4 regions of the Mesorhizobium sp. B283B1A genome follow, and region 1 is predicted to be linked to each of the others. Evidence: predicted binding sites of a transcription regulator. Region 1 holds the regulator's gene; each other region holds the start of a gene.
What was found. Region 1 encodes LexA, which represses DNA repair genes until DNA is damaged. Its sites were predicted from a motif close to TGTTCNNNNTGTGTTCNG; they were not measured.

Region 1 (7,812 bases):
AGATGATCGCGCCGGCAAAGGGCGCCAGCAGCTGGCGCCAGACCGTCTGCTTGCCGACAACCGCCTCGCCGATCATCAGCGCGGCCAGTCCGTTGATGAGGATGCCCAGCCCCATATTGACGTCGGCGAAACCCTGCGACTGCACCATCAGCGCACCGCTTGACGCCGAAAACGCGCTCGCCAGCCCGACGCCGCCGATGGTCGCCGCCCAGACATTGATGCCTTGCGCCTCGGCCATATCAGGATTGGCGCCCACGGCGCGCACCGCGGTCCCTTTCTCGGTCCTGAAGAACATGTGGAGCGACACGAAGACGACGAGCGCGAGAAGGCCGGCGACGACGATCTTGCTGGCCGGAAAACCCGGCCGCGCGAACGGTACCCAGTCGAACACCGCGGGCGAACCGAAGACGGAGAGATTGGACTTCCCCATGATGCGAAGATTGATGCTGTAGAGCATCGTCATCATCAGGATACCGGCAAGCAGCGTGTGGATACGGAAGCGCAGATGGATGAAGGCGGTGCAGCAGCCCGCCGCGAAACCCACGATGAATGCGACCAGGATGCCGGTCACCGGCGCTGCTCCGGCAGCCAAAAGCACGCCGCAGACGCAGCCGCCCAGCGGAAACGCGCCTTCGCTGGTGAGATCGGGAAAATTCAGCATGCGAAACGGGATCATGATGCCGAGCACGACAAAGGCCAGGATCAGGCTTTGCGCCAGGGTGACCGGCATGATCGCGATGAAGCTGGAGAGAACTTCCTGAATAAAGCCCATGGGGATCAGCTCGCCAGCAGCATGCGGTCGGTCTTGACGGAAAAATGGCCGATCAGATCGATAACCGTGACCCTGGCCTTTTCCTCGCCGGTGACTTCCAGCAGGACCCGGCCCGCGTCGAGCATGATCACCCGGCTGCCATAGTCGACGGCGTGCTGCATGTTGTGGGTGACCATCAGTGTGGTCAGCTTCAGCGCGCTGACGGCGCGCACCGTCGCCTGCATGACGATCTCGGCCGTGCGCGGGTCGAGCGCTGCGGTATGTTCGTCGAGCAGTAATAAATCAGGTGATCCGCCGACCGCCATGATCAGCGACAGGGACTGCCTCTGTCCGCCCGAGAGCAGGTCGACGCGCGTGTCGAGGCGATTTTCAAGGCCGAGGCCCAATATCGACAGCCGCTCCTTGTAGGAGGCGAGCCTTGTGGCGTTCAACCCTTGCCGCAAGGTGCGCTTGTGGCTGCGCAGATCGGCAAGCAGCATGTTCTCCGCCACCGTCATGCTGGCGGCGGTGCCGCGCATCGGATCCTGGAAGACCCGCGCCAATTTGGCGGCGCGCTTGTGCACCGGCATATTTGTCACATCGGCGCCATTGATCAGGATCTTGCCGGAATCGAGGATCAGCGCGCCGGAAATGGCGTTGAGCATGCTGCTCTTGCCGGCTCCGTTGGAGCCGATGACGATGCCGAACTCGCCAGTCGCCAATGACAGGCTGAGGCTGTCCAGCGCGATCTTCTCGTCGGCCTGGCCCCTGTAGAATACTTTGCGCGCGGATCGGATCTCGAGCATCGTTCCTCCCTGACCTGACGGGGGGCGGCGCCCCCCCCGGGCCCCCCCCCCCCCCCCCCCCCCCCCCCCTCAGTCCCGATATCAGTCGACGATGCAGCCGCAATCGGCCATCGAAGCCGGTATCTCGATGCCGAACGCGGCCATCGCCTTGCGGGAGATTTGCGCCATGTGGTCTTTGTAGGCCGGGCGCGATGGCGCGATCGTTTTCGGATCCTTGCCCTTGAGGATCTCGGCGGCGATGTTACCCGCATTGACGCCGACCTGCGTGTAATTGACAGCGAAGCTTGCCGGTACGGTGCCGTTGCGGACCGCGCTGTCGTCGGAGTTGACGACCGGGATGCCGGCCTGGCGAGCGGCCGCGGAGACGGCGGCGATCGCCGGCTGGATCAGGTTCGAGGCCGGGCCATAGATAACGTCGGCCTTGCCGGCGAGCGAGGCGATGCGTTGCTGGATGTCATTGACGTTGTCGATGCCGACCTCCACGACTTCGAAGCCGGCCGCAGGCGCCGCCGCCTTGATCTTTTCGACGAGGGCAACGTCATTGGCCTCGCCTGGATTGTAAGGCACGCCGAAGCGCTTGGCGTTCGGCAGAAGCTTCTTGGTGAAGGCCATCACCGCGGCGACATCCTGCAGATCGCTGGCGCCGGTCATACCTTCATCTCCCGCGTCCCACGACGGCACCAGCTTGGCCGCCACCGGATCGGTGACCGCGGCAAAGACGATCGGAATGCCGGAGCCCGCGAGTGCCTTCTTGGCGATCTGCGAGACCGGCGTGGTGATGGTGTAGATTAGCTTGGGCTGCTCGGCCTGCAGCTTGGCGATCATCTGCGGCACCAGCGATGCGTCGAAATTGGTATGGCTCTCCGTGTAGACGACGTCCTTGCCCTCGACGAAGCCATTGTCCGTCAGCGCCTTCTTGAAGCCGGCTATGGCGGCGTTCAATTGCGGATGCTCGCCGAAATTGGCAATGCCGATACGGATCTGATCGGCCGCGGCGCTGCCGGCGCTGACCATCAATGCGCCTGCCAGGGCCAATCCTGACAGCCATGCGGATTTCGACTTCAACATCATTTCCTCCCAGATTTGATCAGCGCCGCCTCGGGGCACCTCCAGCGATCATGGTCAGTCCCTCGGCGCATGTCAAACATTATATATAATTCTTGCCATCACCCACCATCATATATAATTTCTCCAATGGCAGAGAACGAATGGATCGCAATGCAGGACCAGAAGAACTCCACCAAGACAGAAGCCGCCTACCAGCTTCTGCGGCGCGATATCCTCACCACCCGTCTCATGCCGGGCGCCCCGCTCAAGCTCAGCGCTCTGCGCGGCACCTACGGAGTGGGCTGGACGCCGCTGCGCGAAGCGTTGTCGCGCCTCGAAGCCGAACGCCTGGTCACCGCCATCAGCAATCGCGGCTTTGCGGTCGCCCCCGTGTCCCGCGCCGAACTTGAGGATCTGGCGCGCGCGAGGATGGTCGTCGAGATACCGCTCTTCCAGGAATCGATGGAGAAAGGCGGCCGGGAGTGGGAAGACGCGGTTGTCACCGCGCACTACCGGCTCGCCCGGTGCAAGACCGCGGTGGACGACCCCTCGGATGCCGCCGTCGATCAGTGGGACGAGAACCACGAGGCTTTTCACGCGTCGTTGCTGAGTGCGGCGACGTCCAGCTGGCTGTTGCGGTTTCGCTCGACGATCTCGGATCAGCTGCGCCGGCACCATCGCTTTCTTGGGCTGGCGCCGACATTGCGGGCCGCGGCCGGCCTCAAGGACGGCTACGAGGAGGCTATGAACGCGCTGCGCGAGGCGATGGCGATCGAGCACCACACGGCAATCATGGAAGCCGCCCTGGATCGCGACGTCGAGCGGGCAAAAGCGCTGATGACGGCCCACATCGGCTATACGCTGCACGTCTATGTCCACACCGAGGACGGCGACGCGAACAAGGACGTCGGGCGCGCCGGCAGCCTGAAAGCGGTTGCCGGATGATCTCGGCGCCTCCGCATCGTCCGACGCTCGACGAGATTGCCGAAGCCCGCGATCGGCTGGCTGCTTCCGAACCGGCGATTGTTGGCGTTTTGATTTCGTTTCGTTCACGGCAGGCAAGCCGATCGCAGGCGCGAAAATCGGCCTCGCCAGGGTCAGCCGTCCGCTGATGCCGAGCCATGTCGCAAGACTGGCCGCAGGCTATTAACCAAGACATTTCAATGCGGGCGACGGGCGGCAACGGGCGAAAATCCCCGATTTCCGGCCTGTCCGGCCCTGCAAATGATTACGGCCCTCTTACCAAATTCACTAAACTTTAAACGGTTGCAGAACACAACTGGAACAGATAGTGTTTGTTCTGGGTTTGTTTTTTCGATTCTGGATCAGAACCATTCTGGATCAAAACCTTGTCCAGATGCCTTGGGGGCCGCCATGCTGACACGCAAGCAACATGAACTCTTGATGTTCATTCATGAACGGCTCAAGGAAAGCGGTATTCCGCCCTCCTTCGACGAGATGAAAGAGGCGCTCGACCTCGCCTCCAAATCAGGGATCCATCGCTTGATCACGGCGCTGGAGGAACGCGGCTTCATTCGCCGGCTGCCCAACCGGGCGCGTGCGCTGGAAGTGCTGCGGCTGCCCGATTCGATCGCGCCGGGCCTCAACGCGGCGAAGAAATTCTCTCCAAGCGTCATCCAGGGAAGTCTCGGCCAAGGCGGTCTCGGTCAGGGCAGCCTCGGCCGCCAAATCAAGCCGGCACCGTCGCGCTTTGCCGCTGCCGGCAATGACGACGATGCGGTTCCAGCGGTGTCCATCCCGGTCATGGGTCGCATCGCTGCCGGTGTGCCCATCGATGCCATCCAGCATCAGACGCATACTATCTCGGTGCCGCCGGACATGATCATGGGCGGCGAGCACTATGCGCTGGAGGTCAAGGGCGACTCGATGATCGAGGCCGGCATCTTCGATGGCGACACTGTCATTATCCGCAACGCCGATACGGCGAGCCCGGGCGAGATCGTCGTGGCCTTGGTCGACGAGGAGGAAGCGACTCTGAAGCGGTTCCGCCGCAAGGGTGCCTCGATTGCGCTTGAAGCCGCCAATCCGGCCTACGAGACGCGCATCTTCGGGCCAGACAGGGTCAAAGTGCAGGGCAAGCTCGTTGGGCTGATCAGGCGCTACTGAGCCGGCACGGCACTTGGCTTGTCAGGTTTGCGATAGGGCTGCAGGCCCCTCGCCTCGCGCGAAAACTTTCGCTGCGCGTGCCAGGGCCGATACGGACTGTCCACCGCGAAACTGATGGTCGGCGGACCGGTGGCAGATTGGCGGTCGAAGAAGATGGCCGCGCTGCCCTTGCGGGCGAGCTGCCGTTTGGTGACGACGAGAACCAGCGGATTGTGGCAGGCGTCGTAGGCCGTTGCGTCATTGACGATGATCAGGTCGGCGAAGCCACAGGCCTTCCAGGTATCCTTGCGGTCTTCGACATGCGCTATGATCGCACCGGACGGGTGCCTGGCGAGACAGACACCGTCGGTGCAATAGAACGGCGCTCCCGGCGGCAGGCTGACGGCATCGGCAATATCGAATTGTCCATCCGCCTTGTCGAACATCTCCGGCAGGATGATGGTTTCGGATCTCAGCGCGCGTTTCCAGTTGTCGACGGTGAATTCGTTCGGCCGGGCCCGGCTGACCGCGAGTTCGCCACCGCCGATCGGCAGCGCGACCAGCCGCGCGTCTTCCGAGACCAGCACATCCGGCGTGCGCGTGTCGGACACCACCAGCAAGCCGGCGAGCGCGAATGGAAGCGCTGCAAGCCGCAGCCACGTCGTCGCCATCGTCGCGATGACCAGGGCAATTGCCACCAGCAGAACGGATTGCTGTGAGATGAGCCCGACCGCATCGACCGGAGAGCGTTCCGATATCCACGCCGAAATGGCGATCATCGCGGTCAGGCCCTTGCCCATCAGGTAAAGGGATGGCGCGTCCAGGCCGAACGGCATCAGCAGCGCGCTGGCAACGGCCAGGAACATCACGAGTGAGACGATCGGCATGACGGCCAGATTGGCGAACAGGCTGAGCGGCGACACCCGCTGGAAATGCCAGATGGCAAACAGCGCCGTGGCGCTGCCGGCGATGATCGACGTCATGGCCAGCCCGCCTGTCGCCAGCAGGAATTTGCGCGTCAGGAAACCCGGCAAGGAGCGCTTCGGCGGCGGCGGTCTGGTCTTTCCCGCCCGGTGATCCGCCCAGCCGGCATAGGCGCCAACCAGGGCCGCGGTCGCGGCGAACGACATCTGGAAGCTCGGGCCGACCACCTCATGCGGCGAGACCAGGATGACGGCGATCGCCGAGATCGCCAGATTGCGCATGGTCAGCGCCGCGCGATCGAACAGGACGGCAATCAGCATCACCGCCAGCATGATGAAGCTGCGCTCGGCGGCGACGACGACGCCGGAGATGACGAGATAGGCGGCGATCGAGAAAAGTGCTGCCGCGGCCGCGTATTTCTTCACCGGCCGGCGCGCGGAAAAGTCCGGGAACAGCGCGAAGGCGCCGCGCAGCAGTCCCATGATGGTGCCGGCGACCAGCGCCATGTGCAGTCCCGAAATGGAGATGATGTGATAGATGCCGGTGCGCCGCATCGCTTCGTTGATTTCGTCGGGGATGCCGGCGCGCACGCCGACGATCAACGCCGCCGCGATCTCGCCTTCTGCGCCGCCGACGCTGCCCCTGATATGGTCGGCAATGGCTTCGCGGGCGTTCTCTATCGCTGATGAAAGGCGGGCCGACAGCGGCATGCCAGCGTCGTCGGCTGCAACGACTTTTGGATTGCCGAGAAAGAACCCGCTGCCACCGATGCCGGCGAAATAGCTGTCGAAGGAGAAATCATAGCTGTCCGGCCGCACCGGACCGGTCGGCGGCAACAGCTTGGCATAGCCGGTAATAAGGGAGCCGGCGGTCATTTCCGGCGGTATCTTGCGTGTCGAAAGCCGGACCCTTTCCGGCGCGTAGCGCAGTTTCGGCCGGGCGGTCGACGTCACGTCGATGGTAAGCCGGATGCGGCCGGTCTCCATCTCTTCGATCGAGACCACGCGGCCGCTCAGTTGCGTCGAGATTTCCGAGCCCAGCATCTGGGTTCCCGTGCGCCACGTCTCGACCTTGGCGGCGAGCAAGCCAAGCGCGCACAGCAATGCCGCCGTCAGGAACAGATGGGTTTTCGGCCACGAGCGCGAGACAATCGCCAGGAAGCCCATGAGGGCCACCACCGCGACAGGCCTGGCGAAGTCCGGTTCGGCTGCCAGGGAAAAATAGCCGATCGCGCCGATTGCAAGGCAAACCGGCACAAGCAGGAAGCCAATGCCGCGGTCAAGCTCCAGCTCCGCCGCCGCAGTGATGCCGTTGCGCAGGCGCGGCAATGACAGCCGGCCGAGTTGCCGACGCACACGCACGATCCTGCCGGCCGGCGACGGAATTGGCGCGGGGATATCCGGTGCGGGCTGGTTGCCGGAACCCGGCACGAGAGGCGATTGCGTCGGCAGCGAGGCCGGCAGCGGCATCGCAAACAGGGACCGCTCGCTGACGCCGACAACGGCGTCCTCGCCCTGATCCAAGCCCCGGCTTCGTCCAGCCATTGGGTCTGCCCCTTGCACCCCTGACGCCCTATGCTACATGAACGCGCGACGCGCGAAAGTCCGCGCACCCACACCCGCCCCAGACGCTTCCCGAGAGTTCCATGCCCGACAAGGTCGTCACCCGTTTTGCCCCCTCGCCCACCGGCTACCTGCACATAGGCGGCGCGCGCACCGCGCTGTTCAACTGGCTGTACGCAAAGCATACCGCCGGCACGATGCTGCTGCGCATCGAGGACACCGATCGGGAGCGTTCGACCGAGGCGGCGACGGCGGCGATCCTGGACGGCCTCACCTGGCTCGGTCTGGGCTGGGATGGCGAGGCGGTTTCGCAGTTCGAGCGCGCGCCGCGACACCGCGAAGTGGCCGAGGAGCTGGTGCGCCTGGGCAAGGCTTATTACAGCTACGAGACCCCCGCCGAACTCGAGGCGATGCGCGAAGCGGCGCGCGCCAAGGGCCTGCCGCCGCGCTACAATGGCCAGTGGCGCGATCGTGATCCGTCCGAGGCACCGCCCGGCGTCAAGGGCGCCATCCGTGTCAAGGCACCGACCGAGGGCGAGACCGTGGTGCACGACCGCGTGCAGGGCGAGGTGCGCTTCCCCAACAAGGATCTCGACGACTTCATCATCCTGCGCTC
Region 2 (7,812 bases), on a different contig from region 1:
CCGCTCGAAGTCGCCGCTTTCCGCAAGGAGTTCGGCGACATCATCATCAAGCCGCTCTACGGCAATGGCGGCGCCGGCATCTTCCATCTGCTCGAGGGCGACCGCAACCTCGCCTCGCTGCTCGAAATGTTCGGCCAGATGTTCCGTGAGCCCTACATCGTGCAGCGCTATCTCAAGGACGTGCGCAAGGGCGACAAGCGCATCATCCTGATCGACGGCGAGCCGGTCGGCGCCATCAACCGGGTGCCGGCGGAACACGATTCCCGCTCCAACATGCATGTGGGCGGCCGCGCCGAGAAGACCGAACTGACCGAACGCGAGCGCGAGATCTGCGCCCGCATCGGACCGTCGCTCAGGGAGCGTGGCTTCATCCTGGTCGGCATCGACGTCATCGGCGACTACATGACCGAGATCAACGTGACCTCGCCGACCGGCGTGCGCGAAGTGCAGCGCTTCGGCGGCGCCGACATCGCCAGCCTGTTCTGGGATGCGGTCGAGGGGAAGCGGCTGAAGTCGGCCGCGTAATCGCCGCATGTTGACTCTACGGCGCGGGTACCGCCCTCCTACCGGATTCGAGATTGTCGGAGCTATGCTGCGCCATCGCCGCAACCTCCGGAAAGGGCGTCCTTCCGCGAAGGCGCAACCTGCTCTTCAGGCAAGCTTGCTGTCGGACGATCCGTTCATATCCTATTCGGGAATGTCCGGTACGCCCCTCGGATTGGCAAGTCATATGCCTCACCTTCCACGCAGCCATCGCGCCTGGTTTCTCATCTCGCCAACCTGGTCCATCGAAAACAATTCCAGCGTCAAAACGATCCGGACCTATGCCGTTCTGCATAGGCTTAGGAACCCCCGTCACTCGCTGATCTTCCTGTGCAACACACAAGCCGAGGTGGATCTGTTGAACCAGTCCGGTGAGGCCGCTTTCCTGCACAACAAGACCTCGACCACCTCCGAATACATATTCAGGCCGCTCGACGACATCGCTGTGGAATTTGATGCAATCTACAACGCGCAACTGGCTTCGTGGAAACGCCACGACCTGTCGGTTGGCATCCAGAGTTGCGCATTTGTCTTTTATCGCGATTCAATCGAGTCATCGACGGCGGAGTCGGAAAGAGCACGAATAAATCGGCACAGGGAGCTCGCGCCGGGCCACGTGTTTGTCAATCAGTTCGACAGCACCGGCAAGCCTGTCCGATTGGCGCCGGCTCAAGTGAACATGCATCTAAACCGTGCAGCCGTGGGAATTTGTCTCTCCGAAGTGGAGGGGCCAATGTTCGCCAGCACGGAATATCTTCTCGCGGGGCTTCCTGTGGTCACGACGCCGAACCATGGTGGCCGAGACCTTTATCTGGATGACGACTATTGCCTTACGGTTCCACCCGATCCTCGATCCATCGCGGAGGCTGTCTTGGCCCTGAAGGAGCGGCGAATCCCCCGGACCTATATTCGTTCGCAAACTTTGAAACGAGTTGAACGGGACCGCGGGCGGTTCATAGACCTTGTAAATGAGATTTTTCTGGAAAGCGGCTCTTTGCGCCGGATCGCCATGCCTTGGCCTTTCCGATATCCTGTCATGGAGTGGCTTCCACCCCAGATCGCAATCGATCGATCCCTTTCAGGTACGGTCGATGCTTTCATCACCGCTTAGACGGCAAGCGGAAGCGGCCGTTTTCATTTTGTCTTAACCATGTTCCGCTTTTGCAACCGGCCACGATCCGCCTGCAACCGCAGCGTTTGCCTGTTCTCGTAATGTTCTTGATTTGACCGAAGAATTGTGATTGTCTCCGCGAGGGGTCATTCTTGGTCAATCGTAGGGGTTGCGGCCCGGGGGCTTAAAAATGGTGGCGCGGGTTCGCACGGTCGCTTTCCAGGGCATCGAGGCCGTGCCGGTCGACGTGCAGGTGATGATCGCGCCTGGCAAGGTCAACATGCACATCGTCGGCCTGCCCGACAAGGCTGTGGCCGAAAGCCGCGAGCGGGTGCAGGCGGCGCTGCATGCGTCCGGGCTGTCGATGCCGTCGAAGAAGGTGACCATCAACCTGGCACCCGCCGACCTGCCGAAAGAGGGCAGCCACTACGATCTGCCGATCGCGCTCGGCCTGATGGCCGCCCTTGGCGCCATTCCCGGAGACATGCTGGCCGGCTATGTCGTGCTCGGCGAGCTCTCGCTCGATGGCACGATTACCGCCGTGGCCGGTGCCTTGCCGGCGGCGATCGGCGCCAACGCCGAGGGCAAGGGGCTGATCTGCCCGTTCGCCTGCGGACCGGAAGCCGCCTGGGCGGGGCGGGAATTCGACATTCTGGCACCGCGCAGCCTGATTGCCATCGCCAACCATTTCCGCGGCACTCAGGTGCTGTCGCGGCCGGAGGCCGGCATCCACGCTTCGGCGCTGGACCTGCCCGACCTCGCCGACATCAAGGGCCAGGAGACCGCCAAGCGGGCGCTGGAGGTGGCGGCCGCCGGTGGACACAATCTCTTGATGATCGGGCCGCCGGGATCGGGCAAATCTATGCTGGCGCAGCGGCTGCCGTCGATCCTGCCGCCGCTGGCGCCGAAGGAACTGCTCGAGGTCTCGATGATCGCCTCGGTGGCGGGCGAACTCGGCGAAGGCAAGCTGACCGACCGGCGGCCGTTCCGCGCGCCACATCATTCGGCGTCGATGGCGGCGATGGTCGGCGGCGGCATGCGCGCACGGCCGGGCGAAGTATCGCTCGCCCATCACGGCGTGCTGTTCCTCGACGAGTTTCCGGAATTCACACCACAGACACTCGATGCGCTGCGCCAACCGCTGGAGACCGGCGACTGCATGATCGCGCGCGCCAACCACCGCGTCACCTATCCGGCGCGCATCCAACTGGTGGCGGCGATGAACCCGTGCCGGTGCGGCATGGCCGGCGAGCCGGGCTATCGCTGCCTGCGCGGCGAACGCTGCCGCACCGACTACCAGGCGCGCATTTCGGGTCCGCTGCTCGACCGCATCGATCTCAGGATCGAAGTGCCGGCGGTCTCGGCGAGCGACCTGATCCGGCCCGACCGGGCGGAGAAAAGCGCGGCGGTCGCACTGCGCGTTGCCCGCGCCCGCACCATCCAGCGCGAACGCTTCGAACGGCTCGGCGCCACCCGCGCCACCACCAACGCGCATTGCGCGCCGGCGATGATCGAGGAGATCGCCATGCCGGATGCCGCCGGTCTGTCATTGCTCAAGGACGCCAGCGAAAAGCTCGCCTTTTCGGCGCGCGCCTACCACCGGGTGCTGAAAGTGGCGCGCACGCTCGCCGACCTCGACGCCAGCGAAACCGTCGGCCGCATCCATCTGGCCGAAGCGATTTCCTATCGCATGAGTTCGGAGCGGATGGCGCAGGCGGCTTGAAGGGTGTGGCCAGAAGCGAGATGACGGACCGTCTTGTCTTACGGGGCGGATGCAGCGGCCTTGGTGGTAGTGTCTCGGTTGCAAGTGCGGCCCTTACAAAAAGCGGAGTGATGAAATTTGAAGTACGAGTGGGCGAACAATCCTCATCGGTTTGTTCCAGTAACTTTCTGCGCCGCGGTCGCTCTGCTCAGTGGCGCAGCCATTATCACTGCAATGCTGAGCATTTTTTTGCGGGACGATTCTTATGGATCGATTGATGAACAGAATCTCCCATGGAGTGAACGATGGGGGAAGCGAGATGCACGTCGGTATGCTGACTTTTGGTCGCCCCGTTTCCTGACCGCGCGCCGAGTGATCGCGTATAGCGCCCTTGTCTTTATCTGCAGTTTCGGTGGGCTCGCACTTGTTACCGTCTTCTTCGCTCATCCATCTTGATCAAATTTCAAACTGAGACACTACCGCCTTGGCGCATTCCTTTACTGAAGGCTAGATCAAGCGTAACTTTTGGGCGAACCCGGACAGCCAGTATAGCACAGGTAGACCAACCCAAGCCGCAACCGGTAGAACCACCGTGTCTCTAGCCGCGGGTGGATTTATCTCGGCTGCCGTGGCCGTTCTCCTTGCATGGCTTCTAGGGGGGTTCGACCATGATGGGTGGTGGATCAGCCCAACGGCCGTGGGAGTCGGCGTTTTCTTTGGAATGGCTACCTACAAGCGCCTGAGTACAGGGCGTAGTAGCGCTCCCTCCCCTTGACGGAGGTGACCGCGTGGGTGGGGTCGGCAGTACGACCCCTCGGAGTTCTTCTGGACGAGCCGAGCATCGGCGAAGGGTGGGAGTTGGCGCACCTCACGCCGGACCCTTCCGCCTTTCCGGCCGCCCTCTCCTCAAGGGGGAGGGGCGCTCAGGCCTCCGCCTTCAGCTCCAGCCGCCGCGCGTGCAGCACCGGCTCGGTGTAGCCGTTGGGCTGGCTTGTGCCCTTGAACACCAGGTCGCAGGCGGCCTGGAAGGCGATGGAACTGTCGAAATCCGGCGCCATCGGCCGGTAGAGCGGGTCGCCGACATTCTGGCGGTCGACGATGGCCGCCATGCGTTGCAGCGAATCCCGCACCTGGATTTGCGAGCACACTTTGTGGCGCAGCCAGTTGGCGATGTGCTGTGAGGAGATGCGCAGCGTGGCGCGGTCTTCCATCAGCCCGACATCGTTGATGTCGGGCACTTTGGAGCAGCCGACGCCCTGGTCGATCCAGCGCACGACGTAGCCCAGAATCCCCTGCGCGTTGTTGTCGAGTTCGCGCTGGATCTCGTCGGGCGTCCAGTTCGGCCGCACGGCGACCGGCACCGAGAGGATGTCGTCGAGTTTCGCCTTCGGGCGGCTCTTCAGCGCCGCCTGCACCGCGTGGACATCGACCTTGTGGTAATGCGTGGCATGCAGCGTTGCCGCCGTCGGCGACGGCACCCAGGCGGTGTTGGCGCCGGCCTTGGGATGGGCGATCTTCTGTTCCAGCATCGCCGCCATCAAATCGGGCATCGCCCACATGCCCTTGCCGATCTGGGCATGGCCGGCCAGCCCGCATTCGAGCCCGGTGTCGACATTCCAGGCCTCGTAGGCGGAAATCCAGGCGGCCTGCTTCATGTCGCCCTTGCGGATCATCGGGCCGGCTTCCATCGAGGTGTGGATCTCGTCGCCGGTGCGGTCGAGGAAGCCGGTGTTGATGAACACCACGCGCTCGCGTGCGGCGCGGATCGCCTCCTTGAGGTTGACGGTGGTGCGCCGCTCCTCGTCCATGATGCCCATCTTGATGGTGTTCCCGGGCATGCCGAGCAGGGCTTCGACGCGGTCGAAAATCTCGACGGCGAAGGCGACTTCCTCCGGCCCGTGCATCTTGGGCTTCACCACATACATCGAGCCCGCGCGCGAATTCATCCGCCGCCCCTTCGGCCCGACATCGTGCAGCGCGATCAGCGCCGTCATCACCGCGTCCATGATGCCTTCCGGCACTTCGTTGCCGTCGCGGTCCAGGATCGCCGGGTTGGTCATCAGGTGACCTACGTTGCGCACCAGCATCAGCGAACGGCCGGGCACGGTGAGCTGGCCGCCGGCGGGTGCGGTGTAGACACGGTCCGGATTGAGCTTGCGGACAAAGCTCTTGCCGCCCTTGGTGATCTCTTCGGCCAGATCGCCCTTCATCAGGCCGAGCCAGTTGCGGTAGACCACGGCCTTGTCCTGGGCATCGACCGCGGCGACCGAATCCTCGCAGTCCTGGATGGTGGTCAGCGCCGATTCCAGGATGACATCGGCAATGCCAGCCGGATCGGTGCGGCCGATCTGGTTGGCGCGGTCGATCACGATTTCGACATGCAGGCCGTTTTTCACCAGCAGCACGGCTTGCGGGTTGGCGGCGTCGCCGCGATAGCCGACGAATTGCTTGGGATCGGCGAGCGTGGTGACGCCGGCGCCCTCACCCAGTTTCAACGCGCCGTGCGCCACCGAAAGGCCGTTGACGCCGGCCCATTTTCCCGTGGTCAGCGGCACCGACTGGTCGAGAAAGTCCTTGGCCCAGGCGATGACCTTGGCGCCGCGCGCCGGGTTGAAGCCCTTGCCCTTCCCGGCGCCGTCGGTCTCGGGAATGGCATCGGTGCCGTAGAGCGCATCGTAGAGCGAGCCCCAGCGCGCATTGGCGGCGTTGAGCGCATAGCGCGCATTCATCACCGGCACCACCAGCTGCGGTCCGGCGACGACAGCAATCTCTGCGTCGACATTGTCCGTCGACACGCTGAAGGCCGGTCCTTCGGGCACGAGATAGCCGATCTCCTTGAGGAAGCCCTTGTAGGCCTCCATGTCGATCGGGGCACCGTTGTCGCGATACCAGCCGTCGAGCTTCTCCTGCATGGCGTCGCGTTTTGCCAGCAGCGCCCGGTTCTTCGGCGCGAGGTCGTGGACGATGGCAGAAAAACCGTTCCAGAACGCCGCCGCTTCGATGCCGGTGCCGGGCAGCGCCTCGGCAGCCACAAAATCATGCAGCTCGCGGGCAATCCGCAATCCGGCGATTTCGACGCGATCGGTCATCAGGCTACTCCAGATGAAAGGCTTTGCGGGGCGTTTGACATGTTGGGATTGCAGGGTCAATTCAGCTTAGGTTGAAGGCGAGCGTATTTAGCCGCCGGCGACGCTGCCAATCTCCCCCCTCGTGGGGGAGATGCCCGGCAGGGCAGAGGGGGGCGCGAAGGATCGCCTCTGTCCCTTCTGCCGTCGGAACATCACTACGATTGGATGTCGAAGCAAGGCAGAACGGATAGGTCAGCGGGACAGCGCCCCCCTCTGGCCTGCCGGCCATCTCCCCCACGAGGGGGGAGATCGCTCTTATTCTTCACACCGCGATCCTTGGCCGTCCCGAGGCCACCGCGACCACATGCGCCTCGATGAACATGCGCTGGGCTTCGACTGTGGAAACCCGGAACTCGGTCGCCACGTCGATCTCGGCGCTGTCGGTGCCGGCATCCCTGGCGCGCTGGGCGACGATGGCGCGGACATCGGCCTCGGCGGCCGCGAGCGCCGCCGCCTCGTCGAGGAAATCGCGCACGGTTTCGCCCGAGGCAAGGCGGAACAGCCCCTCCTTGGGCTGGCTGACCCGCGCCTCGGCCGAGACCCTGACCTGGCCGACGACGGCGCCGAGCGCGTTGGCGACATCGGTATCATCGGGCACAACGCACTCATTGCCGACCAGGGGCGCCAGGCCGGCATAATGCAGCGGCGCCGAAGCGCCGAGGCCGATGACGGGTCGGTCGAGTGCGACGCTGAGGCGGGCGATGCCGGGATGCGCGTCGACGGCGCGTTGCACCAGCGCGTGCGCGACCGTGGCCGCGCCGTCGAGCCCGTCCTCGGCAAAGGCGGTTTCGAGAATGTATTCGGCCGACCAGCGCGTCAGCGTCACCAGCACCCGCTCCGAGATCACCTCGGGCGACGCGGCGATTGGTTGGCCACGGCCGTCGCGCTTGCGGGCAAACAGCTCGGCGCCGAGGCGGGCGGTGGCGGCATCCCAGTTTGACTGCTTGCCCTGCACATGCGCCGCGTCCGAGGGGGTGAAGCCGCAAATGTGCACCAGCCCGCGCGAGACCAGCCGGTTCAAGGTGGCATTCTGGGCATTCGACGTCAGCAGCCTGTCAAGAGCAAGCGGGGTCGCGCCGATCGCCTCGTAGAGCCGCGCCTCCGGAGCGGTCAGTCCGGCGGCGAGCCAGTCCGGCACGCCGGTGCGCACCGCGAAGCGGCCATCCATGCGGCCGGTATTGGGTGCCCGCAGCTGGCGCTCGAGTTCCGATCTCACGGCGTCACCATGCGCCATGCCAGCCAGTGCCAGCGGCACCAGGCGGCGCGGCCCAAGCAGGACCCTCGGGTTGAGCGCGCCATCCTCCAGCGCCACTTCGGAATCGCCGCCA
Region 3 (7,812 bases), on a different contig from region 1:
CATGCCCATGACGTGTCGATGGTGATAGATAGGCAAGGCGTGGCGGTCCGCGCCGGCACCCATTGCGCCCAGCCGCTGTTGAAACGCTTCGGCGTAACCTCCACATGCAGGGCATCGTTCGGCATGTATAATACCAGGGCCGAAGTCGACGCTTTGGCTGAAGCGCTTGAAAAAGCGCGCAAGTTCTTCGGGTGACGATGATGGATGACGCGAGCCCCACTGCCGAGACCACCGCGGAAACCTCCGCCAACGCCGTGGTTTCGGCGTCCGCCATTCCCGCCGACGAACTGGCGCGGTTGACCGACGACATCGTCTCCGCGCTGAAGACGGTCTACGACCCGGAAATCCCCGCCGACATTTACGAGCTCGGCCTTGTCTACAAGATCGACATTGAGGACGACCGCTCGGTCAAGATCGACATGACGCTGACCGCCCCCGGCTGCCCGGTGGCAGGCGAAATGCCGGGCTGGGTCGAAAATGCCGTCGGCGCCGTCGAAGGCGTCTCCGGCGTCGAGGTCAACATGACCTTCGACCCGCCCTGGTCGCCCGACCGCATGTCAGAAGAGGCGCAGGTCGCGGTGGGCTGGTATTAAGTGCAAGCGGAAGGCGCACTTGCGCCAGCGGTAAAACTTCACCATTTTAGGTGAGGAATCATTCGGCAGGCCTTGAACCTGCATGGAATGGAGAAGGAAAAAGAATGGGACGCTTTGCCGTCATCACCATGACCGAAAAGGCCGCCGACCGGGTGCGCGAGATCGTGGCCACGCGTGAGAACGCGCATGGCATCCGCCTCGGCATCAAGAAGGGTGGCTGCGCCGGCATGGAATACACGGTCGACCTGGTGACCGAGCCCAACACCAAGGACGACCACATCGAGCGCGACGGCGCCCATGTCTATGTGGCACCCGAGGCTGCGCTTTTTCTGTTCGGCACCGAGATGGATTTCGAGCAGACGACGCTGCGCACCGGCTTCACCTTCCACAACCCGAACCAGAGTTCGGCCTGCGGCTGCGGCGAATCTGTCGAGCTGAAGCCGGCCGACCTGAAGGCGCTGGCCGAGGCACGCGCTTCGGCCTGACCTTCCTTCGCCCCGTTTACGGGGAGAAGGTGGCCCGAAGGGCCGGATGAGGGGCAGAGCCAGCCTCTCCAGAGTTAGCTCCGCCCCTCATCTGCCTGCCGGCATCTTCTCCTCGTAAAACGGGGAGAAGGACGCTACTTCACCCACATCCCCGTCCGCTTGTGCCAGTCGGCGATCGATTCCTCGGGATAGACGTCAAAAGTCTTGTCGCCTTTGCCGACATCCGGCTCGACCCAGTTCGCCTTGTATTTCAGCATCAGATGCACCTTTTCAGGCGGTTTCGGCAGGTCGCTGTCGATCGCCGAGGCGAAGGGATGCACCAGCTCCGGCCAGGTCGGGTCGTAGAGCCAAAGTGCTGATCCACATTTCTTGCAGAAATTGCGCTCGCCGGTCGAGACTTCGCAATGCGGATGCTCGTCGTCCTCGATCTCGGCGCGGTAGACGCCAAGGCTCCTCTTGCCCCGGATGTTCAGGGTCTCATAGTCGGCGCCGAGATTGATGGCGAAACCGCCACCGCCCTGCTGCTTGCGGCAGATCGAGCAGTAGCACAGCATGAACGGCACCGGCGTGTGGCTCTCCACCTCGAAACGGACGGCATTGCAACGGCACGAGCCTTTGAGCAGGACAGGCATGGCGGGAAACTCCGATCGATCCTCTTTCAACCTGTCAGCATGATTTTGGTTGCGGCGATGACAAGCTCTGACGCCGATGACATGATCGCGGCATGGACAATGAACGCATCGCCGAACTCTTCGAAGGCCTCGGCCCGGTCAGCATACGCAAGCTGTTCGGCGGCAAGGGCATCTACTTCGATGGTGTCATCGTCGCCATCGTGCTGCGCGGCGAATTGCTGTTGAAGGCGGATGAACAAAGCGCGCCCGATTTCGAAGCTGCCGGCTGCAAGCAATGGACCTACACCGGCTCTCGCCACGGCAAGCTGGTCGCCATGCCCTATTGGAGCATTCCTGACAGTGCTTTCGATGATCCCGACGAGATGACGGTGTGGGCGCGCCGCGCGTATGAGGCGGGGCGAAGAGCTGGGAAGTGATGCCAACTTGCCGACATTGGCCGCCCTACAGCGCCTTCGCAATCCGCGCCGCCAGCCATGCATTGTTCTCAACCAGGGCGATGTTGGTCTTCAAACTGCGGCCGCCGGTCAGTTCGAGGATTTTCGACAACAGAAACGGCGTCACCGCCTTGCCCGTCACATTGAGCGCCTCTGCCGCCTTCTGCGCAGCTTCGATGTAGCCAGCCATCTCTTCGGCCGGGATTTCGTGGCTTTCCGGCACCGGATTGGCGATCAGCATGCCGCCATTCAAGCCCAGTGCAGCCCTGGTCCGGAAGAAATGCGCGATCTCTTCCGGCTTGTGCAGGGTCAGCGGCGCGCGGAAGGGCGACTGCCGTGACCAGAAGGCCGGCATCGTCTCGCAGCCAGCGCCGACGACAGGCACGCCGCGCGTCTCCAGTACTTCCAGCGTCTTTTCGATGTCGAGGATCGCCTTGGCGCCGGCCGAGACGACGATGACCGGCGTGCGCGCCAGTTCGTCGAGGTCGGCAGAGATATCGAAACTCTTTTCCGCCCCCTTGTGCACGCCGCCGATGCCGCCGGTGGCGAACACTTTTATGCCGACCATGTGCGCCGCGATCATGGTGGCGGCGACCGTTGTGCCGCCGGTGCGCCCTTGGGCGACGGCGAAGCCGAGATCGGCGCGCGACAGCTTCATGGCATCGCCCGTCATGGCCAGCGATTCCCGCTCTCCATCCGAGAGGCCGATCTTGATGCGGCCGCCGACCACGGCGATCGTCGCCGGCACGGCGCCGCCGTCACTGATGATCTTTTCCACATCCGCCGCCATGGCGCCATTGTCGGGGTAAGGCATGCCATGGGTGATGATGGTGCTTTCCAGCGCCACCACCGGCTGGCCGGCGGCGAGGGCCCGCGCCACCGGCGCATGGACGTCGATGAAGGGGTGGGCGGTTTCCGGGTTCATCTGGATCTCCAAGCTGGAGCGCCCGCGTCTATCTCGACGCTGGCCGGCGCTGCGGACCATGAATTTGCCGGTCTCATGCCATTTCCTGCGCATCCGGCACAAGGGCCAAGGCTTGCACGAAGGATGCCTCGCTGAAATCGGGAACGGCATCGGCGCTTTCGATGGCCAGCGTCGCCGCCGCGACGCCGTCGCGCAAGGCCTCGCGAAAAGGCAGACCGCGCAGCAAGGCCGCGATCGTTGCGCCCGCCAATGCGTCGCCGGCTCCGGTGACATCGGCGATTTTTCTCGGCGCAGGCGGCAGGATCGAAAAGGCGCCCGTTTCGTCGAAACCCAGCACCGCGCCGCCACCTGCGGTGACCACACCGCTTCTGAGACCGCTGCAGCGCAGCCCATCGACGACATCCTTATTCGTGGCATTTGCGTTGACGCCCGCCAGCACGATGGCCTCGCTCCGGTTCATGAAGACCAGCGCCAGCGCGCCGAGCACCGGCATCAGCCGCACCACCTTGGCCGGCGAAATGGCAATCGCGTACACCGGCTTGCCCGCGGCGAGTGCGACGAGCCGCTCCAGCGCGGAGGACGGCAAATTGGCGTCGCACAAGATAGCATCGGCGGCAGCGACCACCTCCCGCACCTTGGAACGCCTGATCTGCTTGGGAAACGCCAGGTCGTAGAGAGCCATGTCGGCAAAGCCGACGATCAGTTCGCCCTCGCGGTCGATCAGCGCCGTGTAGCTCGGCGTGGTTCGGTCGAGGAACACCGCCGACAGATCGGCGATGCCAGCTTCCGCTATGGCGCGCGAAACGGTATCGCCCGCCGCATCGCCGCCGCGCATCGACATCAGGGAGGCCGACACGCCGCGCCGCACTGTGCTGCGCAATGCATTGAAGACGCCGCCGCCGACATCCTCGCGCATCGTGCCGGGATTGGACGCGGCGGGCACATAGGCGCCGGACACCTGGCCACGCCGGTCGATATGGGCGCCGCCCACGGCCAGTATCTTTGCGGATTTCACCATGCCGGCGATATGCCCTTTGTTATTCCTGCCGCACAAGCGTTAGGCTGCGGATGGAGTTTCGCACGCAAGACAGCGATTCGGCGAACCGAAACAATCGAACTGTCTGGCCCAATGCGAGGTGCATCGCTGTTCGATCTCTTGGTACGAAAAAAGAACAAATCCGGATATCGCTTGTTTTTCAGATGTTTGATCCCTCTTGCCCAACGAGAACAAAAAAGGTACAAAATGGTAGGGATTACGGATTGTCCGGCCTTCATTGACGACCAAGGGGTGATGTATCATGGCTCAGAATTCTTTGCGGCTTGTAGAGGATAAGGCAGTGGACAAATCAAAGGCTCTGGATGCGGCGCTGTCGCAAATCGAGCGGGCTTTCGGCAAGGGCTCGATCATGCGGCTTGGCGCGAACGAGCAGGTCGTCGAGATCGAGACGGTGCCGACGGGCTCGCTCGGCCTCGACATCGCGCTCGGCGTCGGTGGCCTGCCGCGTGGCCGCATCATCGAGATCTACGGGCCGGAAAGCTCGGGCAAGACGACGCTGGCGCTGCACACGGTGGCGGAAGCCCAGAAGAAGGGCGGCATCTGCGCCTTCGTCGATGCCGAGCATGCGCTCGATCCGGTCTACGCCCGCAAGCTCGGCGTCGATCTCGAAAACCTCCTGATCTCACAGCCCGACACCGGTGAGCAGGCGCTGGAAATCTGTGACACGCTGGTGCGTTCCGGCGCCATCGACGTGCTGGTGGTCGATTCGGTCGCGGCGCTGACCCCACGCGCCGAAATCGAAGGCGAGATGGGCGATTCGCTGCCGGGTCTGCAGGCACGTTTGATGAGCCAGGCGCTGCGCAAGCTCACCGCCTCGATCTCGCGCTCCAACACCATGGTCATCTTCATCAACCAGATCCGCATGAAGATCGGCGTCATGTTCGGCTCGCCCGAAACCACCACTGGCGGCAATGCGCTGAAGTTCTACGCTTCGGTGCGCCTCGATATCCGCCGCATCGGTTCGGTCAAGGACCGTGACGAGGTCGTCGGCAACCAGACCCGCGTCAAGGTGGTCAAGAACAAGCTGGCGCCGCCCTTCAAGGTGGTCGAATTCGACATCATGTACGGTGAAGGCGTGTCCAAGACCGGCGAACTGGTCGATCTCGGCGTCAAGGCCGGCGTGGTCGAGAAATCGGGCGCCTGGTTCTCCTACAATTCGCAGCGTCTCGGCCAGGGCCGCGAAAATGCAAAACTGTTCCTGCGCGATAATCCCGATACGGCGCGTGAGATCGAACTGGCGCTGCGGCAGAATGCCGGGCTGATCGCCGAGAAATTCCTCGAAAATGGTGGCTCTGAGGGCAATGGCGACGACGGTTTCGAGGATGAAGCCGGCGCGATGTAGGCCAATGGCCGGAGTTCGGCCATAATTCCTGCCTATGATCCAATGCTTATGTAATCGAGTTCTATAGTACCGCGTCCAAAACCGCCGGCCTTCGCGCCGGCGGTTTTTGTTTTTGGGCTGCCGGCAAGGTGGTGGATTGACCCAATTCCGTGTTTCTGGACAGGGTGAAGCGTGCCCGCTAAAAGGCCCAATCTATCTCTGGAATCTATCTCTGCAAAAAGCAGAGCCCATTTCCGCCGGGTCGCCGGCGGTTTTCGCGAAAAAAGGCAGCAGTCATGAGTGGCGTGAACGAAATCCGGTCGACATTCCTCGACTATTTCCGCAGGGAGGGCCACGAGGTCGTCGCCTCGAGCCCGCTCGTGCCGCGCAACGACCCGACATTGATGTTCACCAATGCAGGCATGGTGCAGTTCAAGAACGTCTTCACCGGCCTGGAGAAGCGGCCCTATTCGCGCGCCACGACTGCTCAGAAGAGCGTTCGCGCCGGCGGCAAGCACAACGACCTCGACAATGTCGGCTATACCGCGCGCCACCTGACCTTCTTCGAGATGCTCGGTAATTTCTCGTTCGGCGATTATTTCAAGGAACGCGCCATCGAACTTGCCTGGAACCTGATCACCAAGGAGTTCGGGCTGAAGAAGGACAAGCTGCTGGTCACCGTCTATCACACGGACGATGAGGCGGCCGGTTTCTGGAAGAAGATCGCCGGTTTTTCGGACGACCGCATCATCCGCATCCCGACCTCGGACAATTTCTGGGCGATGGGCGATACCGGTCCTTGCGGGCCGTGCTCGGAAATCTTCATCGATCGCGGCGAGCATATCTGGGGCGGTCCTCCCGGCAGCCCCGAGGAGGATGGCGACCGGTTCCTCGAATTCTGGAACCTGGTGTTCATGCAGTATGAACAGGTGACGAAGGAAGAGCGCATCGACCTGCCGCGTCCCTCGATCGACACCGGCATGGGCCTGGAGCGCATGGCCTCCATCCTGCAGGGTGTGGAAAGCGTCTTTGAGACCGACCTGTTCCGGCACCTGATCGACGTGGCGTCCTCCGCACTCGGGCGCGCTCCCGATGCGGAAACCGTGGCCTCCTACCGCGTCATCGCCGATCACCTGCGCTCGTCCTCCTTCCTGGTCGCCGACGGCGTGCTGCCGTCGAACGAAGGACGCGGCTATGTGTTGCGCCGCATCATGCGCCGCGCCATGCGCCACGCGCAGTTGCTCGGCGCGAACGAGCCGCTGATGTGGAAGCTGGTGCCGGCGCTGGTGCGCGAGATGGGCCAGGCCTATCCCGAACTGCTGCGCGGCGAACAGTTGATCACCGAGACGCTGAAGCTCGAGGAGACGCGCTTCCGCAAGACGCTGGTGCGCGGCCTCGGCCTGCTCTCGGAGGCGACGGAAACTTTGCATGCCGGCGACATGCTGGACGGCGAGACGGCCTTCAAGCTCTACGACACCTACGGCTTCCCGCTCGACCTGACGCAGGACGCGCTGCGCCAACGCAACATCTCGGTCGACCTTGCCGGCTTCACCAATGCGATGGAGCAGCAGAAGGCCGAGGCGCGTAAGCATTGGACCGGATCCGGCGAGGCCGCCACCGAGACGGTCTGGTTCGCCGTGCGTGAAAAGACCGGAGCCACCGAGTTCCTTGGCTACGAGACCGAGCAGGCGGAAGGCCTCGTCCAGGCGCTGGTCAAGGACGGCAAGACCGTCGACAGCGCCGGCAAGGGCGACGCCGTTGCGGTGGTCGTCAACCAGACGCCGTTCTATGGCGAGTCCGGCGGTCAGGTGGGCGACACCGGCATCATCTCGGGCGAAGGGTTTTCGATCGAGATCTCCGACACGCAGAAAAAGGCCGACGGACTGTTCGTGCATCTCGGCAAGGTGGCAAGCGGTACGGTCAAGACGGGTGCTGCTGTCGAACTCAAGGTCGACCATGCGCGCCGCACCAGGCTGCGCGCCAACCATTCGGCCACGCATCTGATCCACGAGGCGCTGCGCGAGGTGTTGGGCACCCATGTCGCGCAGAAGGGCTCGCTGGTCGCGCCCGAGCGCCTGCGTTTCGACATCTCGCACAACAAGCCGATCTCATCGGAGGATCTCGAAGAGGTCGAGCGCATGGCCAATGAGATCGTCGTCCAGAACGGCCCGGTGACCACGCGCCTGATGTCCGTCGACGACGCCATCGCCGAGGGCGCCATGGCGCTGTTCGGCGAGAAATACGGTGACGAGGTGCGCGTCGTCTCGATGGGCACCGGTGTGCATGGCGCCAAGGCCAACCGGCCCTATTCGGTCGAACTCTGCGGCGGCACCCATGTCCGGGCGACCGGCGATATCGGCTTGGT
Region 4 (7,812 bases), on a different contig from region 1:
GAACAGCTTCGGACTTCGCTCAGGTGGCATCACGGCCAGTGGCAAGCCTGCCTCTCTGTCATTCCTGACAAACAAGGGTCAGGATGCAATCATCTAAAATGCTCGAAGACAGAGGCGTAACGGCTGAGTCGGGTTCCTGGAGCGACGCACGTTATGAAGCCAGCGGAGTGGTTCAAAGCATGCTCTCCTGACGAAGGTTACTTGCAGATGGCGCGCAGAGAATATTAGCGATTGGGAACATACGGCCCCTGCGGAGGTTTACTGGGTGATCGGCTCTCTGGGAGGTTGCCATGAGAAACCTGTTACTTGCTTCGGTGATTGCCGTCGCCTCGGCCGCAGTCACAGTCATGCCTGCGGATGCACAGTTCTTCGGCCCCGGCATGGGCTTTTTTGGTCCGTTCGGCGGCATCGGCCCATTCGGCGGTGGCCCCTTCTACGGCGGCGGCCCGTTTTACGACTATGGCGGCCGCTATTACGGCCCCCGCTATCGCGATTACTATCCCGGCTACGTTGCCCGCTACCCGCATCGCTACTACTACCGGCATCGGCACTATGGCCGTTGCCACGTGAGGTGGGTGAGGCATTGGCGTCATCACCACCGGGTGCAGGAACGCGTTCGGGTTTGCCCGTACTGACCAGGTCGGACATTGGACCTGACGCGCTAGAATTCTGCGCAGCAACGGCTCGGCTAAGCTCGCCGAGCGGCGTTGCGCGCCAGATCGGCGTAAATTTCAGTCCGGTCGCCGTCGTATTTTTCGATCAACGCCAACGTTTCCTCGCGGGTCATTTTGCCAAGCTTCATCAGAAATTCGAATTCATGCTTTGGGACGGACGAGGCGAGCCGATCCAGCTTCGTCCTCCTGCTTTCACTGCCACCGACCATGGAAATCTCCGTCAGCGGCCAACCGGTCGCGGCTGAGCGACTTTGACATCAACACTGTGTGGCAAATCAGATGCATGGTCTTGACGGCACCGGTTTGCAATGCATCCGCAGGCAGGACAATCACCAAGAGGCCCATCCGTTCCGGCCAAATCGGTTTCCCGAACAGTAGGAACACGATTGCCGCAATCAGTAGGAAAACGGTGGCGGACAAATTCGCGACGATCTCACCAAACGCGAGAGGCGGCGGGCACCTACTCTCAACCAACTGACAACTCCGGTCCAGTAGATGGAGCCTTCGCTGGCAAACGCCTGTGGTGGCAAGGCCAGCGACGCTGATGGCCTCGACTCCAAGGTCTTCAAGGGACCCGTCCCTTTCGCTCATGGTGGCGACACAAGAGACGCTACCCCTCATTTGAGGAGTACGAGTCACGCGGCGTCCCTTATGTCCGCGTAGTTGGCAGGAATTTCCTGTCGCGACAGGTCAGGCCGCCTAGCCCAGTTCCTCTCAGCGTCGAGCAGTTCGCTCTCCGCGGTCATGCCATTCATAAAAAGCCGGAGGACGTGTGCAGCTATGCGCTCTCCGTCCTGCGAAGCAAGCGCTACGCCGCGCTCATTGCAGACTGTCTCACACACGTGGGCAAGCTTCACGATATCGCTCGGCCCCAAAAATCGACCCGGATACAACATTCGGTCCTCTCTCGGAAGCTACTGTGAGCTGTCCATTACTCGGCGTCACCCGCAGGCACAATCACCTATGATAGTCACGCACCTCGAGTCTGCCTAAAATAAAGAGTGGGCACGGCACGTTTGCGCTCGGTCCCCATTCCCGGATGCATAGGTTCTGAACCGGAATATCTACTGGCAGCCGGAACTGACCCGCGCCGACAACAAGGACCTGTCGGTGTCTGCCATCAGGCGACTCTCCCTTGCGACAAACGACGCTTGAGGTCTTCTGAATTCAGGAGGGCTGCCAAATCCTCGGCGTAGCCCTGATTAAGGCATTCTGCCGGTGCCCCCCACGCATCCGCTGGCTGCCCGGTAAACACGTCGAACACCGTCCAGCTCCCGTTAGGGTCGTAATGCCGACCTCTGGCTGTCCTCTCTTCGGGCTGGGCAGCGGGGGAACATTAGTGCCCACTGTAAGTTGGGCACCAACCCAATCAGGTTCTTGATGACAAAAATTCCCTCCTCAAACATTTTGATCCGCAAGCTCCAGACGATCTCTGACCTCGGACCATCAGACACTGCGATCTTGGGAAACGTGGCAATTCAGGAGAAGGAATATCAGGCCAACGCAGACATTCTGCGCGAGGGCGACCGTCCGACGCTTTCGTTTGTTGTTCTGGACGGCTTGATAGGGTCGACAAAAATGACAGGCGACGGCAAACGCCAAATCACCTCCTTTTTTGTTCCCGGCGACATTCCCGACCTTCATGGACTGCACCTGTCCGTTATGGATTGCAGTTTTACGCCTCTGATGGCCTCTCAGGTGGGCTTCATGAGGCATGACGCTCTTCGCGCTATTTGCGACCAGCATCCTTCGATAACGACCGTCCTTTGGCGCTCGACAGTAGTTGACGCGGCGATCTATCGAGAGTGGGTCACCAACGTCGGAAGACGCGACGGCTATGCTCGCATGGCTCACATTTTGTGCGAACTCATTGTCCGCCTCCGCGCCGTCGGCCGCATCGAAGATCATGTGGCCCGCCTTCCGATAACGCAGGCTGCGCTTGGCGATGCGCTTGGCCTTTCCACCGTGCACGTCAACCGAATCCTTCAGGATCTTAGACGCGACGGTCTGATATCCACCGTGGGCTCGCGTTTTCATGCAACCGACTGGGCTGGGCTCGTTCGCGCCGGGGATTTTGATGGCACCTATCTGCACCAAAGGGCCGCTGAAGCGTTGTGGCAGTAGAGGTGTTCCATGGCGAGATATTTCTTTGACAGCAGTGTCCGCGACGAGATCATGAAAGATGATGAGGGGATCGAATGTGATGGGATAGAGGCAGCATGCCGAGAGGGCATGGAGGGGCTCAGAGATTTGGCGCGAGAATTCCTTAAGGACCTCGATGGCCAGCAATTAGCGATCTATGTCAGGGACGAGACTGGTGAAAGGCTGCTGAGCTTGAGCATCACCCTTCAGAAGAAGCTGAGCGGGCTTTGAGCTACCCGGTTTTCCTTCTAGGTCGTGCGAGCGCGTGAAGACGCCATAGGCAGGGGCCTGCCGACAGGCCGCCACCTGCGCTCCTGCTGGGCGGTTGTGATTGCGAGTCATGCACCTCCTAGCCTGCCACAAAAATCCGGCGCACCTTCTTCGTAGCTTTTGAGTTGCGCCTCATCGGCGAGGGCACGGTTGGTTCCTGTGCCAGACGGGCTTCTTTCAACCGCGCAGTTTTGGCAACGCGTTCGGCCCTTTCTTTTTCTACGATAAGTGTCGCAGCCGCTGTAGCTCGCTCGTTACGGCCGTCATCGCTCGACCACGGCATCTCAGTGTTTCCCCTTAAGTTTCATCGCCCGCCGTGCCATTTTGTATCTAAGCCGCGCTCTGGCCTCTTCTATTTGATTTTTAAGCGTGGCTTCGGTCGCCTTGACCGGCCTCTTGCTCGCAAGACGATTGTCGTTGGCAGCTGTATTGATGGGCATCTCGGTTCTCCTGTGCGAGCCCGAACTTCGAGATGCTGGAAGAGTTCCCTCTTCGCGCTCAGGAATCCTGGGCATCGTATGGAGTGATGGAACGTCTATGCTGGGCAATGGTCGACCTCGCGGCAGCGGACAGCACACTCCATTGGCGGGACTGGTAGCGGCCAAAAGGGCGCAAATCTGGTAGCCTCTCATCGCCGTTACAGTCGCACGATCTTGTCGAGATGCAGGCGTATTCGCTGGCCTTCAGCAAAGGCGACTGCGAAGGCCTTAAGGTCGAATGAAAGGGATTTTTCCTGCCCGTCTTCGACTACATGGACCTGCCATTCTCCGCAGGCTTCGACCAATCCAACGCTAGGGTGAGCATTGCCATTTGGCTTCACGCAATCCATCGCAGCCTCCCCTGAAAGTAATGGTCAAGCCGAATTTGTAAGCCCGCTGAAGGCCATCTTTCAATAATAAATGCTTGTACGGAATCAGACTGATCGGGCAGGTAGAGACCCGTTGCGCATTAGCTCGAACGTGACCTTTACAACAAAAACTAGGGCGCTCGTACCGTCATGAACATGCAATACGACTTGGCGGTACGCGCCATCGGGCATGTTGTCTCGAGCTATTTCGAGCAGCGCCCTTGCCGCCTCGTCTTCGGCAGCTTCTAGGCTTGGAAGGTCGGTGCCTTCCGTGTCCGGGAATGAGGTTCCGTTGTCGGTTAGATCGAAGAAGAAGCGGGCCATGCGCTCCTAATCACAAACCCGGAGAAATGTTTCCTGGCGGCCTACCTCATACCTAGCCTGCCAAATGCATACGGCGGCTTAGAACAAGGAACAAAAGCAGATCAAACGCGTTCTGTCGTTCCGAATGAGGAGAACGAAATGCAAGCCTCAGACCGTGCAAAAAGCGACGACATCAAGAAGGATCCTGACGAATGGACGACTGGTGACGAGCCAATGACTCCGTCGCAGGCTTCCTACCTCAAAACATTGTGCGAACAGGCGGACGACGACAAAAGTTACGCCGAAGATCTCAGCAAAGCAGAGGCCTCCAAGCGAATTGATGCGCTAAGGGCGAAGCTGAAGCTTTGATGGCGCCGCTCTGGAGTTGAAATGTGTGGTCAAGGACGGTCACAAATGCCCGTCGCGGCCGCACCAGATGGCTTTCCGAAGTATGGCCTCCCGCCTGCAGCCTGCGAATGGCCGGCTCGATTTAGCAGGGCTGGGATTAAGCGATTGTCCGCTTTGCGCCTCATTCCGGCAGCTCAGGCAGCCGCGACAAGTTCCCAAAAGCTGCCGTTCGAATTGGCTATGCCGGACGGCCAAAACGGAGGTGTTCGGGGATGGGCAGCTTTCGACAAGCAACACGGCTTAGCAGATGCCCACCGCGTTCATGTCGGCGCTGCGTTTGGCCATCGGCTGATCAGTGTGGCCATTGGCCCAGACTGCAACGCGGTCGATCAGACCTACTTCGGTTTGCCTTTGAGGTTGAAGTTGATCGCCGTACAGTCGCAACGCAAGGCATCCGGTGCGGTTCTCGGCGTCACGTAGAGCCACATCCCGCAGTCCGAACATCGCAGGGTTCCGAGCAGGTCTTTGAACGCCGAAACGACGGGGAGGAAGTCCTTCTTCCCGAAGTTCGCCCACGCATTGAAATGCACGGCAGGGTTCACCGCCCATTGCTCGACGTTGCTTGCCTGACTCGCCTGAGCAAGAGCTGCCTTTCGTTCTCCGACAGAAGCTTTGGCGGCCTCGTTCGCCCATGACTGGGCAGCATCGGCAGCCTTGCCATACAGCTCCTTGCTGCGCGTCAGCACGGCTGGCATCAGTTCGCCCAACTCAAACTTTCCGTCCGCGTGGAACACGGTACGTGCACCCAGGTCGTCGGCCAGCACCCATGCCACATATTCCAGGTAACGTCTCAACGCTGCCGCAGCAACGTCCGCCCTGCCTTTCGCGAGTGCGGCCTCGATTTCCTCCCAGACATCCGTGCTGCTCTCGGCGAGCGGTCCCGTGTCGACGCTCCAGCCATACAGGACGAGCGAAGTCTTGGCGCTGACCAAGCCATCCGATCGCATCTGCTGCGCCCACAGCCGGTCGTGCGTCGTGATGACGAACTGGGTGTCGGGGAAGTGGGTCTTAAGCAATTTGCAGAACTGGCGACGGTGATCCGAGTCGACGGACATGACCACGTCGTCCAACAAGGCGACGGTGAAGTCCTTACCGAACAGCCGCTTCATCAACGCGAGGTACATGCACACGCCCATGCCGTCTTGGTGGCCCTCACTGTGGTAGGCGCCCGGCGGATAGAGCCCGCGATCGTAGAAATTTACGTTCAGATCGACGCGGCTCTCGCTTGGCTTAAGCTCGGCGGTAAAATTAGCCTCATCGCCTTCGTTCAGCATTCGGTAGAAGCTGCTGAAGTCGGCCTGGATGTCGGCGTACAGCGCGTTTAGCTCGTCCTCCATCGCGGTGCAGTATTCTTCGTAGGCGATCTTGGCCATCACACTGGCACGCTTGGCGGCGGCCTCAGCGCGCATGCTCGCCCGGTAGTCCTCCAGACGCAATTGGGCAGTCGTCAGGAAGGTCTGAGCCTCGACTGCAGCGCTCTGGTCAGGCTTGGCCTCGATCGTCCGGCGCAGTGACGCGAGACGATCGACGACATTGGATGGAACACTATGCCACTCTTCGGTCAAACTAGCCTTCAGCCCGATCAAGCCGTCAAAGTTACCTAGGTCGGATTTCAGGCTGCCGAGCTCCTTGCCCCAGTTGTTGATCGCTTCCAGGGCTGCAATGTCGTCCTCGCCCTTGGCAAGGCGATGGGCCTGTCGCAGAAGTGCCAAGAGTGCCTCTACTTGGCTCCCAACGGCAGCGCCGTGGCGCAAAAGGGTGTGCTGCAGCGCGCCAGCATCGTCCGACTTCGTGAGCTTGGCCCGCAGATGCCCTAGGAGGTGTTCTTCATCGGGCCACTGATGGTCGCAGAGCGGGCACTCAGGGCCATCAACCAACGACAGGCCCTTCTCAATGAGGACTCGCCGCTGGAGCGACGACAATAGAGCTGGATCTCGCTCGAGGCGCTCGATACCCGAGAGAATGGCGGTGCTATCGCCAACTACCAGATCCGAGACGCCGATGCTTGCCTCCTGCAGGGCGTCTAGGTCGCGCAATGCGGAGGACTTGTTGAAGGCCATGACCTTGTCGGGGTCGGCGATGCCATCGTCCACCTTGGTCTCGGGCGTGAGGTCGACAATAGAAGGGAGCCCCAGCACGGTACGGCGTTGGTTCACCGACTGGAGCAGTTCCGCGATAGCATTGTTCTCGCTGCCGAGGTGACGCTGCAGGGTCGACCGACTGGACGCGACCTGACCACTTGCCGACTTGAGAGCATTCGCAAGCTTGTTCTGAGCGCTGTTGAGCGCGGCCCGCGTCTGCCCGATTTCCTCGAGCTTCAAGATCGTCTGGATCTCCTCTGAGCGCTTGCTCGGCTCGACGAGGATGAAGCGAAGGATGTCGCGCCTGGCCAACGTGATCTCAGGGTGTTCGGCGAGCTCGTCGAACACGGCCCTGATCTCGGGCTCGTCGGGAACGATCTTGGGTTTGTGTGGAGCGGACACCTTCCTGATGACAGTGGCGCGCTTGTTCAACGAGGGGATAAAGACCTTGAGCTCGACGAAGGCTGCGTCCGGGAAGCGCACCATGTCGACGTGGGGTCCATGCTCGGAAATGCTCAAGCCCCTCGTTCCCCTTCCCGCCAGTCGCCCTATCTCGCCAGTTAGTCCGAACTCTATTGCATCGATAACCCCGCTCTTCCCGGACCCGTTCGGGCCGGAGATCGCATAGGTGGATCGGTCCAGATTCACGTCAAGGCGACGGATGCCTCGAACTTCTTCGATATGAGCGGCCTCGTGCGTGGCGCCTTGGGTCAGCGGCCGGCAAGTCGAAATCCGCACTGCCCAGTGCTAGTCTTACCGGCGTTGGACAGCGAGTCGTGAGGAGCCGGAATGAAGCTGAAGCGACTAGAGAAGATGCGAGTCGGTGGAACGCGCACCACGATGCAACTGAGCTTACCCATGCCCAAGACGCCGGACGGGCGCTTCTATCGCTATTCCCCCAACGCCGACGCCCATCCCAGACATTTCGTGATGGGAGATCCTGTGCCTGAATTCGTTCCTGACCCGTCCAGGCAGGCGCGAATGAAATATGTCCCTGGCACGCCCGGGACTGTGTGTCCCTATAGCGGGATACGCGCCGACGATGCGGAGTTCATGCACCCCGATGACCGCAAAGCCGCCCTCAAGG

Region 2: a site for LexA is predicted at 1,746-1,763, ahead of LB577_RS08615 (YifB family Mg chelatase-like AAA ATPase). Genes of this name have one in related genera too.
Region 3: a site for LexA is predicted at 4,293-4,310, ahead of recA (recombinase RecA). Genes of this name have one in related genera too.
Region 4: a site for LexA is predicted at 4,344-4,361, ahead of LB577_RS25085 (DUF3072 domain-containing protein). Genes of this name have one in related genera too.

What each region holds. Positions count from the first base shown of each region.
Region 1 covers NZ_JAIUIQ010000018.1:69,655-77,466, forward strand. Annotated here, with positions in the region: gene LB577_RS17235 (ABC transporter permease) at 1-772, opposite strand, end outside; gene LB577_RS17240 (ABC transporter ATP-binding protein) at 778-1,557, opposite strand; gene LB577_RS17245 (ABC transporter substrate-binding protein) at 1,639-2,625, opposite strand; gene LB577_RS17250 (GntR family transcriptional regulator) at 2,752-3,549, shown strand; gene lexA (transcriptional repressor LexA) at 3,979-4,731, shown strand; gene LB577_RS17260 (ComEC/Rec2 family competence protein) at 4,725-7,178, opposite strand; gene gltX (glutamate--tRNA ligase) at 7,280-7,812, shown strand, end outside.
Region 2 covers NZ_JAIUIQ010000008.1:22,305-30,116, reverse strand. Annotated here, with positions in the region: gene gshB (glutathione synthase) at 1-525, shown strand, start outside; gene LB577_RS08620 (glycosyltransferase) at 590-1,654, shown strand; gene LB577_RS08615 (YifB family Mg chelatase-like AAA ATPase) at 1,845-3,377, shown strand; gene LB577_RS08610 (malate synthase G) at 4,280-6,445, opposite strand; gene LB577_RS08605 (hydantoinase/oxoprolinase family protein) at 6,747-7,812, opposite strand, start outside.
Region 3 covers NZ_JAIUIQ010000010.1:88,177-95,988, forward strand. Annotated here, with positions in the region: gene LB577_RS10835 (cysteine desulfurase) at 1-195, shown strand, start outside; gene LB577_RS10840 (SUF system Fe-S cluster assembly protein) at 201-593, shown strand; gene sufA (Fe-S cluster assembly scaffold SufA) at 698-1,078, shown strand; gene LB577_RS10850 (GFA family protein) at 1,213-1,710, opposite strand; gene LB577_RS10855 (TfoX/Sxy family protein) at 1,803-2,126, shown strand; gene LB577_RS10860 (pseudouridine-5'-phosphate glycosidase) at 2,152-3,069, opposite strand; gene LB577_RS10865 (carbohydrate kinase family protein) at 3,143-4,087, opposite strand; gene recA (recombinase RecA) at 4,368-5,468, shown strand; gene alaS (alanine--tRNA ligase) at 5,744-7,812, shown strand, end outside.
Region 4 covers NZ_JAIUIQ010000036.1:2,303-10,114, reverse strand. Annotated here, with positions in the region: gene LB577_RS25120 (hypothetical protein) at 291-635, shown strand; gene LB577_RS25115 (hypothetical protein) at 689-883, opposite strand; gene LB577_RS25110 (Crp/Fnr family transcriptional regulator) at 2,055-2,798, shown strand; gene LB577_RS25105 (DUF6894 family protein) at 2,808-3,047, shown strand; gene LB577_RS25100 (hypothetical protein) at 3,371-3,526, opposite strand; gene LB577_RS25095 (hypothetical protein) at 3,724-3,915, opposite strand; gene LB577_RS25090 (DUF6894 family protein) at 4,000-4,257, opposite strand; gene LB577_RS25085 (DUF3072 domain-containing protein) at 4,396-4,605, shown strand; gene LB577_RS25080 (AAA family ATPase) at 4,980-7,463, opposite strand; gene LB577_RS25075 (hypothetical protein) at 7,515-7,812, shown strand, end outside.